Regions from separate parts of the Streptomyces sp. NPDC002788 genome, predicted to be linked through region 1. Evidence: riboswitches for the same ligand, from Rfam matches in the RefSeq annotation. Region 1 holds a riboswitch; the other holds the start of a gene.

Region 1 (7,314 bases):
TGGGCGTGGTGCACGGGCTTTTTGGCGGCTGTGCCGTCGACGACCTCACTCGGGCACACTCGCCGCCCGGCCGGATTCAGTGCGTGGGCACGTCCACGACCACCACCTCGTCGATGCTGCGCCGGATCTCCTCGGGGCGTGAGGCCACGGCGCGGGCCCAGTAGTAGATCGCCAGGGAGAAGACGGTGACGATGAGGATGTCCCACCACAGCGGGATGTCGCCCCGCCCGCCGAAACCGCCCTGCCATGAGATCACGCCCATGCCGAGCAGGTAGACCGGGAGCCACTGGGCGGCTTTGAAGTCCATCCGCGGCGCGTCGGGCAGGCCCTTGCTCCTGGCGTACAGGGCGTAGCCGCCGAGCAGCACGTAGCCGAGGATGATCGCCACGCCGAGCCGCCACAGGACGTCCCAAGTGGCCCAGTAGATGACGAGGTTGGCCACCACGAAGGACAGCGGGGAGATCAGCTTGCCGCCGGGGAGGCGGTAGGGGCGATCGTGGTCGGGCAGCTTGTCGGCGAACACGCCGTATGCCAGTGGCGCTCCCGCGTACATCAGGACGCTGGCCGAGGTGATGAAGCCGACCAGCTTCTGCCAACTGGGGAAGGGAAGGAAGCAGAGGACACCCGTCACGAAGGAGAGGATCAGGCCGAACCACGGCACGCCGCGGGCGTCGACCTTCTCGAACAGCTTCGGCGCGTAGCCGTTCTTGGAGAGGCCGAAGGAGACGCGGGAGGTGGCGGTGGTGTAGATCAGGCCGGTGCCGCCGGGGGAGACCACGGCGTCGAGGTACAGCACGACACTCAGCCAGCCCAGGCCCACCAGGGTCGCCAAACCCGCCCAGGGGCCGTCGATGCCCGGGAACTTGAGGTCGGCCCAGCCGTGCGCGAACGTGCTGTGGGGCAGCGCGGCGATGAACACGACCTGGAGCAGGACGTAGATGATCGCGCCGATCGCGACCGAGCCGAGGGTCGCGCGCGGCAGGTCGCGCTGGGGGTTGCGGCTCTCACCAGCGAGCTGGATCGCCTGCTCGAATCCCAGCAGGGCGAAGATGATGCCGCTGGTGCTGATGGCGCTCAGCACACCCTTGGCGCCGAACGGGGCGAAGCCCTCCGAGGCGAAGTTGCCCGGGTGGAAGTTGCCCACCGCGACGATGAAGATCGCGGCCAGTGGGACGGCGATCTTCCACCAGGTGGCCGCGCTGTTGGTGTGTGCCAGTACCTTCACGCCGAGGAAGTTGACCGCGACGAAAACGGCCATCAGGAAGACAGCGACAATGAGGCCGCTGGTCGTCAGGGTGCTGTCCTGCTGGTGCAGGAAGCCCTTCGCGAAGTCCCAGTGGCCGGCGTAGCCGATCATGGCCTCGACCTCGATCGGGGCCACGGTCGCCGCCTGCAGCCAGGCGAACCAGCCGAACGACATGCCGGCCAGGCCGCCGAAGGCGTAGTGCGGGTAACGCGCCGTGCCGCCCGCCACCGGGAACATGCCGCCGAGCTCGGCGTGCACCAGGGCGAGGAGGACGATCGCGACGGCACCGATCACCCACGAGATGATCGCCGCCGGACCGGCCATCATGACGGCGTTCTTGGCGCCGTAGAGCCAGCCGGAGCCGATGATGGAGCCTACGGAGGCCCACATCAGTCCGATGAGCCCGACGTCCCGGCGCAGTCCGCCCGGACTCCCCTTCACCCCCGGTACCGCCTGGTCGACACTTACCATGTTCTTAGGGGCCTCTCATAAAATGAACAGAGCGTTCGGCGTGCAAGAGGCCGTCAGGCTAGGTATCAATTGTCGACCGGCAGAAGACTGTTGCCGTGCATTTGACCGGGGGCGGGGATTTCCAGGAGAAATCTTCAAGGAATCTGTACGGGGAAATCAGAGAGCCGTTAACGTCTCAAGCCCAGCCGCGGGATCTCGATGGCCGGGCAGCGGTCCATCACCGTCTCCAGGCCCGCCGCGCGGGTCCGGTCGTACGCCGCCTCGTCGACGACGCCGAGCTGGAACCACACCGCCTTCGCCCCCTTCGCGACCGCCTCGTTGGCGACCGCGCCGGCGAGGTCGCTGTTCACGAACACGTCCACGACGTCCACGTCGAAGGGAATGTCCGCCAGGCTCGCGTACCCCTGCTCGCCGTGTACCGTCTCCGCCTTCGGGTGCACCGGCACGACGCGCTTGCCGAACCGCTGCAGCACGGCGGCCACGCCGTACGCCGCGCGCTCCCGGTTCGACGACAGGCCCACCACCGCCCAGGTGTCGCCGAGCCCGGTGAGAATCCTGCGGACCGTTGCCTCGTCGCCGTACACGGGTGACCTCCTCGAAAGTCGCGGAAGAACTGTGCCCGCCACAACGCCGCCGGACGCGCGGTGATTCCCCCCGCGGCCCCCCGTGATAGCTTGCCGAGGCCAGTCGAACCCATGTACGTGGGTCAGGGAATCCGGTGCGAATCCGGAACTGACGCGCAGCGGTGAGGGGGACGGGCGGGGCCTCGGCCACTGGACGCTCTCGCGGGTGTCCGGGAAGGCGCCCCGATCCGGTCGAACCCGAGTCCGAAGACCTGCTGGCGGCCCCCGCGGCCGGTACGCGGCGGGGGAGCAACGTACGACCGGGCTCCGCGATCGAGCCCTCGACGACTGAGGACTGGTTCCCGTGCCCCTCGCCCGACCCGCCCGTGCCACCGTGCTGCTCGCGGCCGGCTCCTTGCTCGGCTCCCTGCTCCTGACCGGCTGCGGCGACTCGAAGGCCACCACCGCGAAGGCCGCCGTCACCCTCGACGACTGCGGCCACGAGGTCCGCGTCGAGGCCCCGCCGCAGCACGCCGTCTCCCTCAACCAGGGCACCACCGAGATCCTGCTCTCCCTCGGCCTCGGCGACCGCCTCGCGGGCACGGCCACCTGGACCGACCCCGTGATGAAGGGGCTGGAGAAGGCCAACGCGAAGGTGCCGCGCATCGCCGACAACAATCCGTCCTTCGAAACGGTTTTGGACGCCGACCCCGACTTCGTCGCCGCCTCCTTCGTCTCCACCCTCGGCAAGGGCGGCGTCGCCACCCGCGAGCAGTTCGAGAAGCTCGGCGTGCCCACGTACGTCTCGCCGTCCGACTGCGCCGGCAAGGACAACTCGTCGGGCGGCGACGGCATCCGGGACAAGGCACTCGGCATCGACACCGTCTACCGCGAAGTACGCGACCTGGCCACCGTGTTCGGCGTGAAGAAGCGCGGCGACGAGCTCGTGGCCTCCCTCAGGCAGCGCATGGCGAAGGCCACCTCGGGCGTCGACGCCTCCGACGTCACCCTTCTGTACTGGTTCGCCAACTCCGAGTCGCCGTACGTGGCGGGCTGTTGCGGAGCGCCCGGCATCATCACCCGGGCCCTCGGCGCGAAGAACGTCTTCGACGACACGCACGAGGAGTGGCCGCAGGTCAACTGGGAGACGGTCGCCGACCGCGACCCCGACGTCCTCGTCATCGGCGATCTGACCCGGAAGTCACAGACCGCCGAGTCGGCCGCGAAGAAGATCGCCTTCCTGGAGTCCAACCCGGTCACCAGGAACATGGACGCGGTCCGGCACAAGCGGTACGTGCTGCTCAGCGGGCAGGCCATGAACCCGACCATCCGTACGGTCGCGGGCGTGGAGCAGGTCGCCGCCGGGCTGCGCCGGTTCGGGCGGGCCGAGTGACCGTCCGGGACCTGCCGGAGGTGGCGGGACCGGCGGCCGGCGCCCGGCGCCGAGCCGGGCTCGCTCTGGGCGTGGCCGGGACCGTCGCGCTCGTCGCCTCCCTCGCCGTGGCCATCACCATCGGTCCCGCCGACATCCGCGTCGGTGACGTGTGGTCCGTGGTGGCCGCCCACGTCGGCCTCGGCAGTTCGGAGCTGACGCCGATCCGGGACGGCATCGTCTGGCAGTTGCGACTGCCCCGCACCCTGCTCGCCGCCGTGTGCGGGGCCGGGCTCGCCGTGTGCGGGGCCGTCATGCAGTCGCTGCTGCGCAACCCGCTCGCCGACCCGTTCGTGCTCGGGGTGTCCTCGGGCGCCTCCACCGGCGCGGTGGTCGTGGTCGTGCTGGGCGTGGGCGGCGGTGCCGTCTCGGTGTCCGCCGGCGCGTTCCTCGGCGCCCTGGTGTCCTTCGCGCTCGTGCTGCTGCTCAGCCACACCCTCGGCGGCACCACCGACCGCGTGGTCCTCGCGGGCGTGGCCGCCATGCAGCTCTTCTCCGCGCTCACCTCCTTCGTGGTGATGACCGCCGCCGACGCCGAGACGACCCGGGGCGTGCTGTTCTGGCTCCTCGGCTCGCTCGGCGGCGCGGGCTGGAGCGACGTCCGGCTGTGCCTGGCCGTCCTGGCCGTGGCGCTGGTCGTGTGCCTGTCGTACGCCCGTACCCTCGACGCCTTCGCCTTCGGGCAGGACGCGGCGGCCGCGCTCGGGGTGTCCGTGGCCCGCACCCGCCTGGTGCTGCTGTGCGTCACGGCCCTGCTCACGGCCGCGCTGGTCAGTTCGGCCGGGGCGATCGGCTTCGTCGGGCTGGTCCTGCCGCACGCCGCCCGGGCCCTGACCGGTCCCGGGCACGCCCGGCTGCTGCCGGTCACGGCGCTGGCAGGGGCGGTGTTCCTGGTGTGGGTGGACACCCTCGCCCGGACGGTGCTGGATCCGCAGGAGGTTCCCGTGGGGGTGGTGACGTCGCTGGTCGGGGTGCCGGCGTTCGTGGTCGTGCTCTACCGGACGCGGAGGGCGCGGTGAGCGGGACGGGAGCACCGGTGGGCGGGAGCGGGGCACCCGCGGGCGGGGCCGGGTTGCGGGCCGACCGGGTGGACCGCCGCGCCGACGGACGCCTCATCCTGGACGGCGTCGTCCTCGCGCCGGAGACCGGTTCCACGGTCGGCGTCCTCGGTCCCAACGGCTCCGGCAAGTCCACCCTGCTGCGGCTGCTGGCCGGGTTGCTCACGCCGACCGCCGGAGTCGTCACCCTGGACGGCACACCGCTGGGCGACCTGCCCCGCCGAACGGTCGCCCGCCGCCTGGCCGTCGTCGAGCAACAGTCCGAAACGCAGGTCGAGTTGACGGTCGCGGACGTCGTACGGCTGGGCCGCGTCCCGCACCGCCGCGCCTGGACACCCGCCTCGGCCGACGATGAGCGGGCCGTGCGTGCCGCGCTGGAGCGCACCGGCCTCACCGACCGTGCCGGCCAGCCCTGGCACACGCTCTCGGGCGGCGAACGCCAGCGGGTGCAGATCGCCCGCGCCCTCGCCCAGGAGCCCCGCGAACTCCTCCTGGACGAGCCGACCAACCACCTCGACATCCACCACCAGCTCGACCTGCTCGCCCTGGTCACCGGCCTGCCGGTCACGACGGTCGTCGCCCTGCACGACCTCAACCTCGCGGCGATGTACTGCGACCGGGTCGTGGTGCTGAGCGCCGGGCGGGTGGTGGCGGGCGGCACACCGGGAGACGTCCTCACGGAAGAGCTGATCGCCGAGGTGTACGGGGTACGGGCGGACGTCCGCCGCGAAGGCCCCGGGGGACGGCCCCACGTCCGGTTCCTGGGGACGCTGGAGGGAGCGGCGCGCACGCCATCGGTGGGGTGATGGCGCCACACGGTCCGGAACACGCCGAACCTGCCTGCGCGGGCCCGCCCACCCGCCTACGCTCGCCCTGTGCTGCGCATCATCGACGCCCGAACCGGCGAGCCGGCCGACCCCGCCCCGGCCCGCCGGGGCCTGACCCGTGTCCAGGTGCACGCGCCCGGCTCCGACACCACGAACCTGCGGGTGCTGCTCGTCGCGGACCTGCTGGTCAGGGCCCTCGAGCTCGGCGGCACACCGGTGTGGGCGCTGCTCACCGGTGGACGGCGGCAGGCGGAACTGCGGGCGAGTGCCGCGGCGCTCGGCATCCGTCCCTTCGAGGACAGCCCCGACGTCGGCGCCGGGCTGGGCGAGGCCCAGGTCGTCCACGTGGCCGCCGAGGGCGGGCCGGCGCCCGACGGGCTGCGGATCGAGGTCGCGCCCGTGCGGACCGATCCCGCGGGCCACACCGATCCAGCCGTCCTCCGCCTCACCCTGATCAGCCGGCATCACAGCGCCCCCGCCCGGCCGGCGGCGGCCGACCTCGGCGCCGCGAGCGCCACCCTCGCCCGCTGGCGCGGCGCGGTCGCCCGTTGGGCCCGCAGCCCCTCGCGGCCGATTCCGGACGACGTGCGCCGGCGGTTGCGCGACGCCTGGGAGGACGACCTGGACGTGCCCCGGGTGCTGGACGTCCTGCACCATGTGGAGACCGGCCCGGAGTTCCCGGACGGCGCCCGCTTCGAGACCTATGCCTACGCCGACCGCCTCCTCGGCCTCGACCTCACCACCGACCTGGGATACCCGTCATGATCGACCGCGCAGGAGCGGGCCCGTTGCGCCGCCTGGTCGTGCTGCGGCACGCCAAGTCCGCCTGGCCGGTGGACGTCGCCGACCACGAACGCCCCCTCGCAGCCCGCGGCCGCCGGGACGCCCCCGCCGCCGGGCGGGCCCTGGCCGAGGCCGACTGCCTGCCGGACCTCGCGCTGTGCTCCACCGCCGTACGCGCCCGCCGGACCTGGGAGCTGGCCGCCGCCGAATGGGGCACACCGCCGCCGGTCCGCCACGACCGGCGCCTGTACGCGGCCGGCCCCCAAGGCCTGCTGACCGTCGTGCACGAGGTGCCCGACGAGGTGGGGACGCTGCTGCTGATCGGCCACAACCCCGGTCTGGAGGACCTGGTCCTGGCGCTGGCCGGAGACGGCCTGGACGACACCCTGGAGCAGGTCCGCACGAAGTTCCCCACCTCGGCGATCGCCGTCCTTTCCTGGCACGGCACGACCTGGCGCGCCCTCACCCCCGGCACCGCCCTGCTCACGTCGGTGACCGTGGCCCGGGGCGCGAAGAAGTAGTCCGCACCCGCGCGCATAGGCTGGCCGGATGCAGGACGAATACCGCACGGTCGCCCGCGCGGGCGTGCACGAGACCGAGGTCAACCGCTCCCGCTTCCTGTGCGCCCTCGCCCCGGCGGCCACCGAGCAGGAGGCCCAGGAGTTCATCACCGCGGTCCGCAAGGAGCACGCCGACGCCACCCACAACTGCTGGGCCTATGTCATCGGCGCCGACGCCTCCGTGCAGAAGGCGAGCGACGACGGCGAACCGGGCGGCACCGCCGGCGTCCCCATGCTCCAGATGCTGCTGCGCCGCGACATGCGGTACGTCGTCGCCGTCGTCACCCGCTACTACGGCGGGGTCAAGCTCGGCGCGGGCGGGCTCATCCGGGCGTACGGCGGAGCGGTCGGCGAGGCCCTGGACACCCTCGGCA
Region 2 (7,314 bases), on a different contig from region 1:
CGCGCCTCGGGGGAGTTGATGTGCTTGTAGAGGGTCAGCACGAGGTTGTTCGCGACGATCGAGTCACCCGTCGCGAAGAAGGCCACCAGACGGCCGATCAGGTGCTGCTCCGCGGGTGACAGCTTGGCGAGGTCGGTGACGTCCGAGTGGAGGTCGACCTCCTCCACGGTCCAGGTGTTCTTGATGGCGTCCCGGTAGCGCTCGTAGAAGTCCGGGTAGCGCATGGGGCGCAGAGTCAGCTCGAAGCCGGGGTCGAGAAGGTTCTGAGTCATAACAGTCGGCGCGAAGCGCCGTCCTCCAGGGGTGGCGGTCGGGTGGCGGGTGGGAATTACTGGCAGGCCTCGCAGGACTCGGGGTTCTCCAGGGAGCAGGCGACGGCGTCTTCCGGCGCCGGCTGCTGCACGGGGACGGTGGCCTGGGCCGCGCGGGCGATGCGGGTCGCCGGGCGCGAGCGCAGGTAGTACGTGGTCTTCAGCCCGGACTTCCAGGCGTAGGCGTACATCGAGGAGAGCTTGCCGATGGTCGGCGTCTCCAGGAAGAGGTTCAGGGACTGGGACTGGTCCAGGAACGGGGTCCTGGCCGCCGCCATGTCGATCAGGCCGCGCTGCGGGATCTCCCACGCCGTGCGGTACAGCTTCCGTACGTCCTCGGGGATCCAGGCGAAGTCCTGCACCGAGCCGTTCGCCTCGCGCAGGGCCTCCCGGCTGCGGGCGTCCCACACGCCGAGCCGTTTCAGCTCGTCCACCAGGCAGGAGTTGACCTGGAGGAACTCACCGGACAGGGTCTCGCGCTTGAACAGGTTGGACACCTGCGGCTCGATGCACTCGTACACGCCCGCGATCGAGGCGATCGTGGCCGTCGGGGCGATGGCGAGGAGCAGGGAGTTGCGCATGCCGGTCGCGGCGATGCGCTCGCGCAGGGCGGCCCAGCGCTCCGGCCAGGTCAGTTCCACGTCGTAGTGGTCGGGGTGGAGCACCCCCTTGGCCGTACGGGTCTTCTCCCAGGCCGGCAACGGGCCGTTGCGCTCGGCGAGGTCGGCGGAGGCCTCGTAGGCGGCGAGCATGATGCGCTCGGCGATGCGCGTGGAGAGCGCCTTGGCCTCTGGCGAGTCGAAGGGAAGGCGCAGCTTGAAGAAGACGTCCTGCAGACCCATCGCGCCGAGGCCGACCGGACGCCAGCGGGCGTTGGAGCGGCCCGCCTGCTCGGTCGGATAGAAGTTGATGTCCACGACCCGGTCGAGGAACGTGACGGCCGTACGGACTGTCTCGTCCAGCCGCTCCCAGTCGATGTCCTCGCCGGCCTGGTCGACGAGCGCGCCGAGGTTGACCGAGCCCAGGTTGCAGACCGCTGTCTCCCCGTCGCTGGTGACCTCCAGGATCTCCGTGCAGAGGTTGGAGGAGTGCACGACGTGACCGGGCTCGGCCGTCTGGTTGGCGGTGCGGTTGGCGGTGTCCTTGAAGGTCATCCAGCCGTTGCCGGTCTGCGCGAGAGTGCGCATCATGCGGCCGTACAACTCGCGGGCGGGCAGCGTCTTCTTCGCCAGGCCCTTCGCCTCGGCCGCCCGGTACGCGGTGTCGAACTCCTCGCCCCACAGGTCGACGAGCTCGGGCGCGTCCGCGGGGGAGAACAGCGACCACGGCGCGTCGGCGTTCACGCGGCGCATGAACTCGTCCGGGATCCAGTGCGCCAGGTTCAGGTTGTGCGTGCGGCGGGCGTCCTCGCCGGTGTTGTCCCGCAGCTCCAGGAACTCCTCGATGTCGGAGTGCCAGGTCTCCAGGTAGACGGCGGCGGCGCCCTTGCGGCGGCCGCCCTGGTTCACGGCGGCGACCGAGGCGTCGAGGGTCTTCAGGAACGGGACGATGCCGTTGGAGTGGCCGTTGGTGCCGCGGATCAGCGAACCCCGGGCGCGGATGCGGGAGTACGCGATGCCGATGCCGCCGGCGTGCTTCGACAGCCGGGCCACCTGGTGGTACCGGTCGTAGATGGAGTCCAGCTCGTCCTTGGGGGAGTCGAGGAGGTAGCAGGACGACATCTGGGGGTGCCGCGTGCCGGAGTTGAAGAGGGTGGGGGAGGAGGGGAGGTAGTCGAGCCGGCTCATGAGCCGGTAGAGCGCGGCGACCTCGTCGAGGGCCCGGGTGGTGTCGTCCTCGGCGAGCCCCGCGGCCACCCGCAGCATGAAGTGCTGGGGCGTTTCGACGACCTTGCGGGTGAGCGGGTGCCGGAGCAGGTAGCGGCTGTGGAGCGTACGCAGGCCGAAGTACTCGAAGCGGTCGTCGGCGGCCGTGTCGATCAGGGCGTCGAGACGGGCGGCGTGGAGGTGCACGAACTCGGCGGTCCGGTCGGCGATGAGGCCCTCCCGGTGCCCGACCGCGACGGACTCGGTGAAGCACGTGACGCCCTGCGAGGCGGCCTCGGCGCGGATGCCGATCGTCAGCAGGCGCGCGGCCAGCCGGGAGTAGGCGGGATCCTCGGAGATGAGGCCGGCGGCCGCCTCCGTCGCCAGCTCGCGCAACTCCGACTCGTCGGCCCGCGCGGACCGGCCGCGCAGCGCGGCGGCGGCGACCCGGCCGGGCTCGGCGTCGGGGAGGTCGGCGGTCAGCTCGGTCAGGGTCCGCAGCAGCGCGGCACCGGGCGCGTCGTGCTCTTCTTCGGCGGCTGAGACCGGTTCCGCTGGCGCGATGGTCACGTGGGGCTCTCCCTCGCTCGGCACGGGGGCCTCGTCGAGTGGCGGGCGGCAGCACACGAGCGCACGCGGCGTCGCGTCCACCGGCCCATTCCACGAGGCCCGGACGTCAGGCACACCGGCCGGGCGGCCGGGTGCGCTGTCGGCAGGTCCTCGGACTGACTCCTGTGCACGAACATGCACAAGTACACCGTTGCGGGACAGTTCCGGATTCGCACCGGATTCCCCTGCGGCGACAGCGAGCATGAGCATACATCTTGTGCCGGGTGGCGACAGCACCCCTAGATGTAGTGTCGCGACGGTTTCATAGCGTCAACTCGTAGGTAAGGAGAGTGATGTCGTCGAGCTCCGGGATCGGGTTCCAGTCGCGCTCCGGGACGCGGACGAAGCCGAGACGTTCGTAGATGCGGTGGGCGGAGTGCATGGTGCGCTGCGTCGACAGGACGACGCGGACGCAGCCGTCCGTCGCACGGGCGCGGTCGACGCAGGCGCGGACGAGGGCCTCTCCGAGGCCGCGGCCGCGGGCCTCCTGGGCGACGGCGAGCATCCGTATCTCGGCCTCCCCGGGCAGGGCGATGTCGGCCATGGGGCCGCCGGAGGGGACGACGGTCACGCCGCCGAGGAGGTGTTCGCCCCGGGTGGCCACCAGTACGTCCGCGGCGGCGGCCCGCCTGGCCACGTCCTTGAGTTCGCCGAGGTACCAGTCGCTCTCACCGAAGTCGAGGAGGCCGTCCTTGAGGTAGGCCTGGGCGGTGATCTCGCCGAGGGCGTCGTACTCGGTGGGCTTCACTCGCCGGATGAGGATGTCCATGGTTTGAGTGTGCGGGACGGGTATGACGACGGGCCGCCGGTTTCTCACCGGCGGCCCGTCGTCACGTACGACTCAGTGCGAGGAGCCCGCCGTCGCCGGCGGAAGCTCCACCTGGACGCCCGGGTCGCCCGCGTCCGCCGTGTAGTCCTCCGGCCTCGTCTCGTCGATGCCGTCGGGGGCCTTGAGGGCCCTGAGGACGAAGGTCAGGACCACCGTCACGACCACGTTCAGGACGAACGCCGTGAGGCCGATGTAGCCGATCTCGCCGATGCCCGGGATCTCCTTGGAGGAGCCGCCGAAGTGCTTCTGGGTCGGGGAGGCCACGCCGTACGCGGCGACCGTGCCGTAGACCATGCCGACCGCCCAGCCCGCGAGCAGGGCCCAGCGGTGGAACCAGCGCGTGAACAGGCCGCCGACCAGAGCCGGGAAGGTCTGCAGGATCCAGATGCCGCCGAGGAGCTGGAAGTTGATGGCGACCGTCTTGTCCATGGTGAGGACGAAGGCCAGTGCGCCCACCTTCACCAGCAGGGAGACCAGCTTGGAGACCTTGGTCTCCTGCGCGGGCGTGGCGTCCGGCTTGATGAAGTCCTTGTAGATGTTGCGGGTGAAGAGGTTCGCGGCCGCGATGGACATGATGGCCGCCGGCACCAGCGCGCCGATGCCGATCGCCGCGAACGCCACACCGGCGAACCAGTCCGGGAACATCGTCTCGAACAGCTGCGGGATCGCCAGCTGCCCGTTCTGCACCTTGATCCCGGCCGCGATCGCCATGAAGCCGAGCAGCGCGAGCAGGCCCAGCATCAGCGAGTACAGCGGCAGGATCGTGGTGTTGCGGCGGATCACCTCACGGCTCTTGGAGGACAGCGTCGCCGTGATGGAGTGCGGGTACATGAACAGCGCGAGCGCGGAGCCCAATGCCAGCGTCGCGTACGTCCACTGGCCCGCCTCCGGCGGGACCAGCGCACCGCGCGGCGCACCCGTCGCCGGGTTCGTCTGGCTGTACGCGTCACCCGCCTTGGCGAAGATCTCGTCGAAACCGCCCAGCTTGATCGGGATGTAGATGATCGCCACCGCGATGACGATGTAGATCAGCGTGTCCTTCACGAACGCGATCAGCGCGGGCGCCCGCAGACCCGACGAGTACGTGTACGCCGCCAGCACACCGAACGCGATCAGCAGCGGCAGGTCCTTGATGAACCAGTTGGTGTTCTCGCCGCCGCCGACCCCCATCACGTCCAGCACGGCCTGGATACCGACCAGCTGGAGCGCGATGTACGGCATCGTCGCCAGGATGCCGGTCAGCGCCACCGCCAGTGACAGGCCCTTCGAGCCGAACCGGCCGCGCACGAAGTCGGACGTCGTCACGTACCCGTGCTTGTGGGACACCGACCACAGGCGGGGGAGGAAGGTGAAGATCAGCGGGTAGACCAGGATCGTGTACGGCACCGCGAAGAAGCCGGCCGCGCCCGCCGCGTAGATCGCCGCCGGGACGGCCACGAAGGTGTACGCCGTGTACAGGTCGCCGCCGAGCAGGAACCAGGTGATCCAGGTGCCGAACGACCGTCCGCCCAGGCCCCATTCGTCGAGGCTGTGCTCGTTCTCGGCCTTGCGCCAGCGCGCGGCCAGGAAGCCCATGACCGTGACGGCCAGGAAGAAGAAGATGAAGACGGCGAGTGCGACGCCGTTCACGCCGTCCTTCACTCCGACGCACCGCCCTTCGAGGCCGAGCGGGCGCGCTGGTCACGCTGCCACAGCTTGTAGGCGATCATGGTCAGCGCGGTGGAGATCAGCACCCACGCCATCTGGTACCAGTAGAAGAACGGGATCCCGATGAAGGCCGGGTCGGTCTTCGCGTACGAGCCGACCCACAGCATGGCCACGAAGGGCGCTATGAGGCAGACGGCGATGACGACGCGCACGGGCGTCACCACCGGCCCTCTACTGGCTTCTGAGGCTTGCGACATCAGGCGGCTCCGTCCCCTCAGTGATCACCTGTGTAATGCGCAGGCAATCTAGGTCAGGGTGTGGCGAAAACGGAACCCCTCGTCCGTAATGCGGTACCCAAAAGAAATCGACGACTCCGCTGCCGGTCCGCTACTCCTGGGGGCGCTTCAGCCGCGCCACGAACTTGTACCGGTCCCCCCGGTACACCGACCGCACCCACTCCACCGGCTGCCCTTCCCGGTCCACCGAGTGCCGGGACAGCATCAGCATCGGCAGGCCGACGTCCGTGCCGAGCAGGCCGGCCTCGCGCGGGGTGGCCAGGGACGTCTCGATGGTCTCCTCGGCCTCCGCGAGATGGACGTCGTAGACCTCGGCGAGCGCGGTGTAGAGGGACGTGTACTTCACCAGGGACCGGCGCAGGGCGGGGAAGCGCTTCGCGCTCAGGTGGGTGGTCTCGATGGCCATCGGCTCGCCGTTGGCCATGCGCAGCCGCTCGATGCGCAGCACCCGACCGCCGGGCGTGATGTCCAGCAGGCCGGCCAGGCGGTCGTCGGCGGTGATGTAGCCGATGTCCAACAGCTGCGAGGTGGGTTCGAGGCCCTGGGCCCGCATGTCCTCCGTGTACGAGGTCAGTTGCAGCGCCTGCGAGACCTTCGGCTTTGCGACGAACGTGCCCTTGCCCTGGATGCGCTCCAGCCGGCCCTCGACCACCAGCTCCTGCAGCGCCTGGCGCACGGTCGTGCGCGAGGTGTCGAACTCCGCCGCCAGCGTGCGCTCGGGCGGCACCGGAGTGCCGGGCGCCTGCGTCTCGGTCATGTCCAGCAGGTGCTTCTTCAGGCGGTAGTACTTGGGCACGCGTGCGGTACGGACGGGCACCCCGGTCTCGTTCTCCGCACTGCTGACGTCGGTGCTCATGCTCCGCCTTCCCGGCTCCGGTCTGCCGACACGATCCCACTTGTATACCGTCGGCGCCTCTTTTGGTCTAGTCCACCGTTCCCTGTGGTCTACCCGCAGTATGCCGTGCCTGCCGGGCTTTTCGCTGGCTTCTTCTTTAAAGGATCCTGCATATGTAGGTCGCATAACGGCTGGTCAGGACCCTCTCGTAACCCTTGACGCCGCCCCTGGTCTGGTCCAGGCTCCCCACGCTGGTCTAAACCTTTGGTCCAGGATCGGCCCCTCGATCACTGCGGGGAACAGAGGCTCGTGGGATCCCTGAGGAGGGTGGCGTGAAGCGCAAACTGACAACCGCGATCGGCTTCATCGTGAACATGCCGAAGGAACTGGAGGAAGCGGCCATGGTCGACGGCTGTTTCCCGCACGGGCGCCTTCCTCCGGGTCGTCTTCCCGCTCCTGACCCCCGGCATGGTCGCCACCTCGGTCCACGGCTTCATCCAGGCCTGGAACGAATACCTCTACGCCCTGATGCTGCTCAGCCGGCAGTACCAGACCGCGACCGTCCGGCTCGGTAACCTCACCACCAAGCACGGCACCGAATACGCCCCGATGACGGCCCAAGCCACGATGATGGCCGTGCCGATCGTCGCCCTCTCCCTCCTCGTCCAGCGCAAGACGGCCGCGGGCCTGACCGCGGGCGCCGTGAAGGGATGACCCCAACCGATGACGACACTCGCCGGCGGCACCGACACACTCACCCGCGACGCCCTGACCGTCCTCCAGCCCGGCTTCACCGGCACCACCGCCCCCGACTGGCTGCTGCGCCGCATCGGTGAGGGCCTCGCCTCCGTCGGGCTGTTCGGCCGCAACATCGCCTCTGCGCGCCAACTGGCCGCCCTGACCGCACAACTGCGCGCCGAACGCGACGACGTCCTTGTCGCGATCGACGAGGAGGGCGGTGACGTGACCCGCCTCGAGGTGC

Evidence for each region. Region 1 has a riboswitch for cobalamin ahead of ACWD1U_RS26450 (ABC transporter substrate-binding protein). Riboswitches for the same ligand answer to the same signal wherever they lie in the genome.
Region 2: another riboswitch for cobalamin. It lies ahead of ACWD1U_RS11855 (ribonucleoside-diphosphate reductase subunit alpha); the one in region 1 lies ahead of ACWD1U_RS26450 (ABC transporter substrate-binding protein).

The regions. Positions count from the first base shown of each region.
Region 1 covers NZ_JBSFVB010000015.1:70,564-77,877, forward strand. The annotation lists gene ACWD1U_RS26440 (APC family permease) at 77-1,717, opposite strand; gene ACWD1U_RS26445 (CoA-binding protein) at 1,885-2,301, opposite strand; cobalamin riboswitch at 2,400-2,560, shown strand; gene ACWD1U_RS26450 (ABC transporter substrate-binding protein) at 2,645-3,673, shown strand; gene ACWD1U_RS26455 (FecCD family ABC transporter permease) at 3,670-4,731, shown strand; gene ACWD1U_RS26460 (ABC transporter ATP-binding protein) at 4,728-5,576, shown strand; gene ACWD1U_RS26465 (hypothetical protein) at 5,607-6,362, shown strand; gene ACWD1U_RS26470 (SixA phosphatase family protein) at 6,359-6,901, shown strand; gene ACWD1U_RS26475 (YigZ family protein) at 6,930-7,314, shown strand, end outside.
Region 2 covers NZ_JBSFVB010000005.1:186,541-193,854, forward strand. The annotation lists gene ACWD1U_RS11850 (ribonucleotide-diphosphate reductase subunit beta) at 1-272, opposite strand, end outside; gene ACWD1U_RS11855 (ribonucleoside-diphosphate reductase subunit alpha) at 329-2,686, opposite strand; cobalamin riboswitch at 2,811-2,972, opposite strand; gene ACWD1U_RS11860 (GNAT family N-acetyltransferase) at 2,988-3,494, opposite strand; gene mctP (monocarboxylate uptake permease MctP) at 3,567-5,195, opposite strand; gene ACWD1U_RS11870 (DUF3311 domain-containing protein) at 5,192-5,458, opposite strand; gene ACWD1U_RS11875 (GntR family transcriptional regulator) at 5,589-6,353, opposite strand; partial or broken gene ACWD1U_RS11880 (carbohydrate ABC transporter permease) at 6,683-7,046, shown strand; gene ACWD1U_RS11885 (glycoside hydrolase family 3 protein) at 7,056-7,314, shown strand, end outside.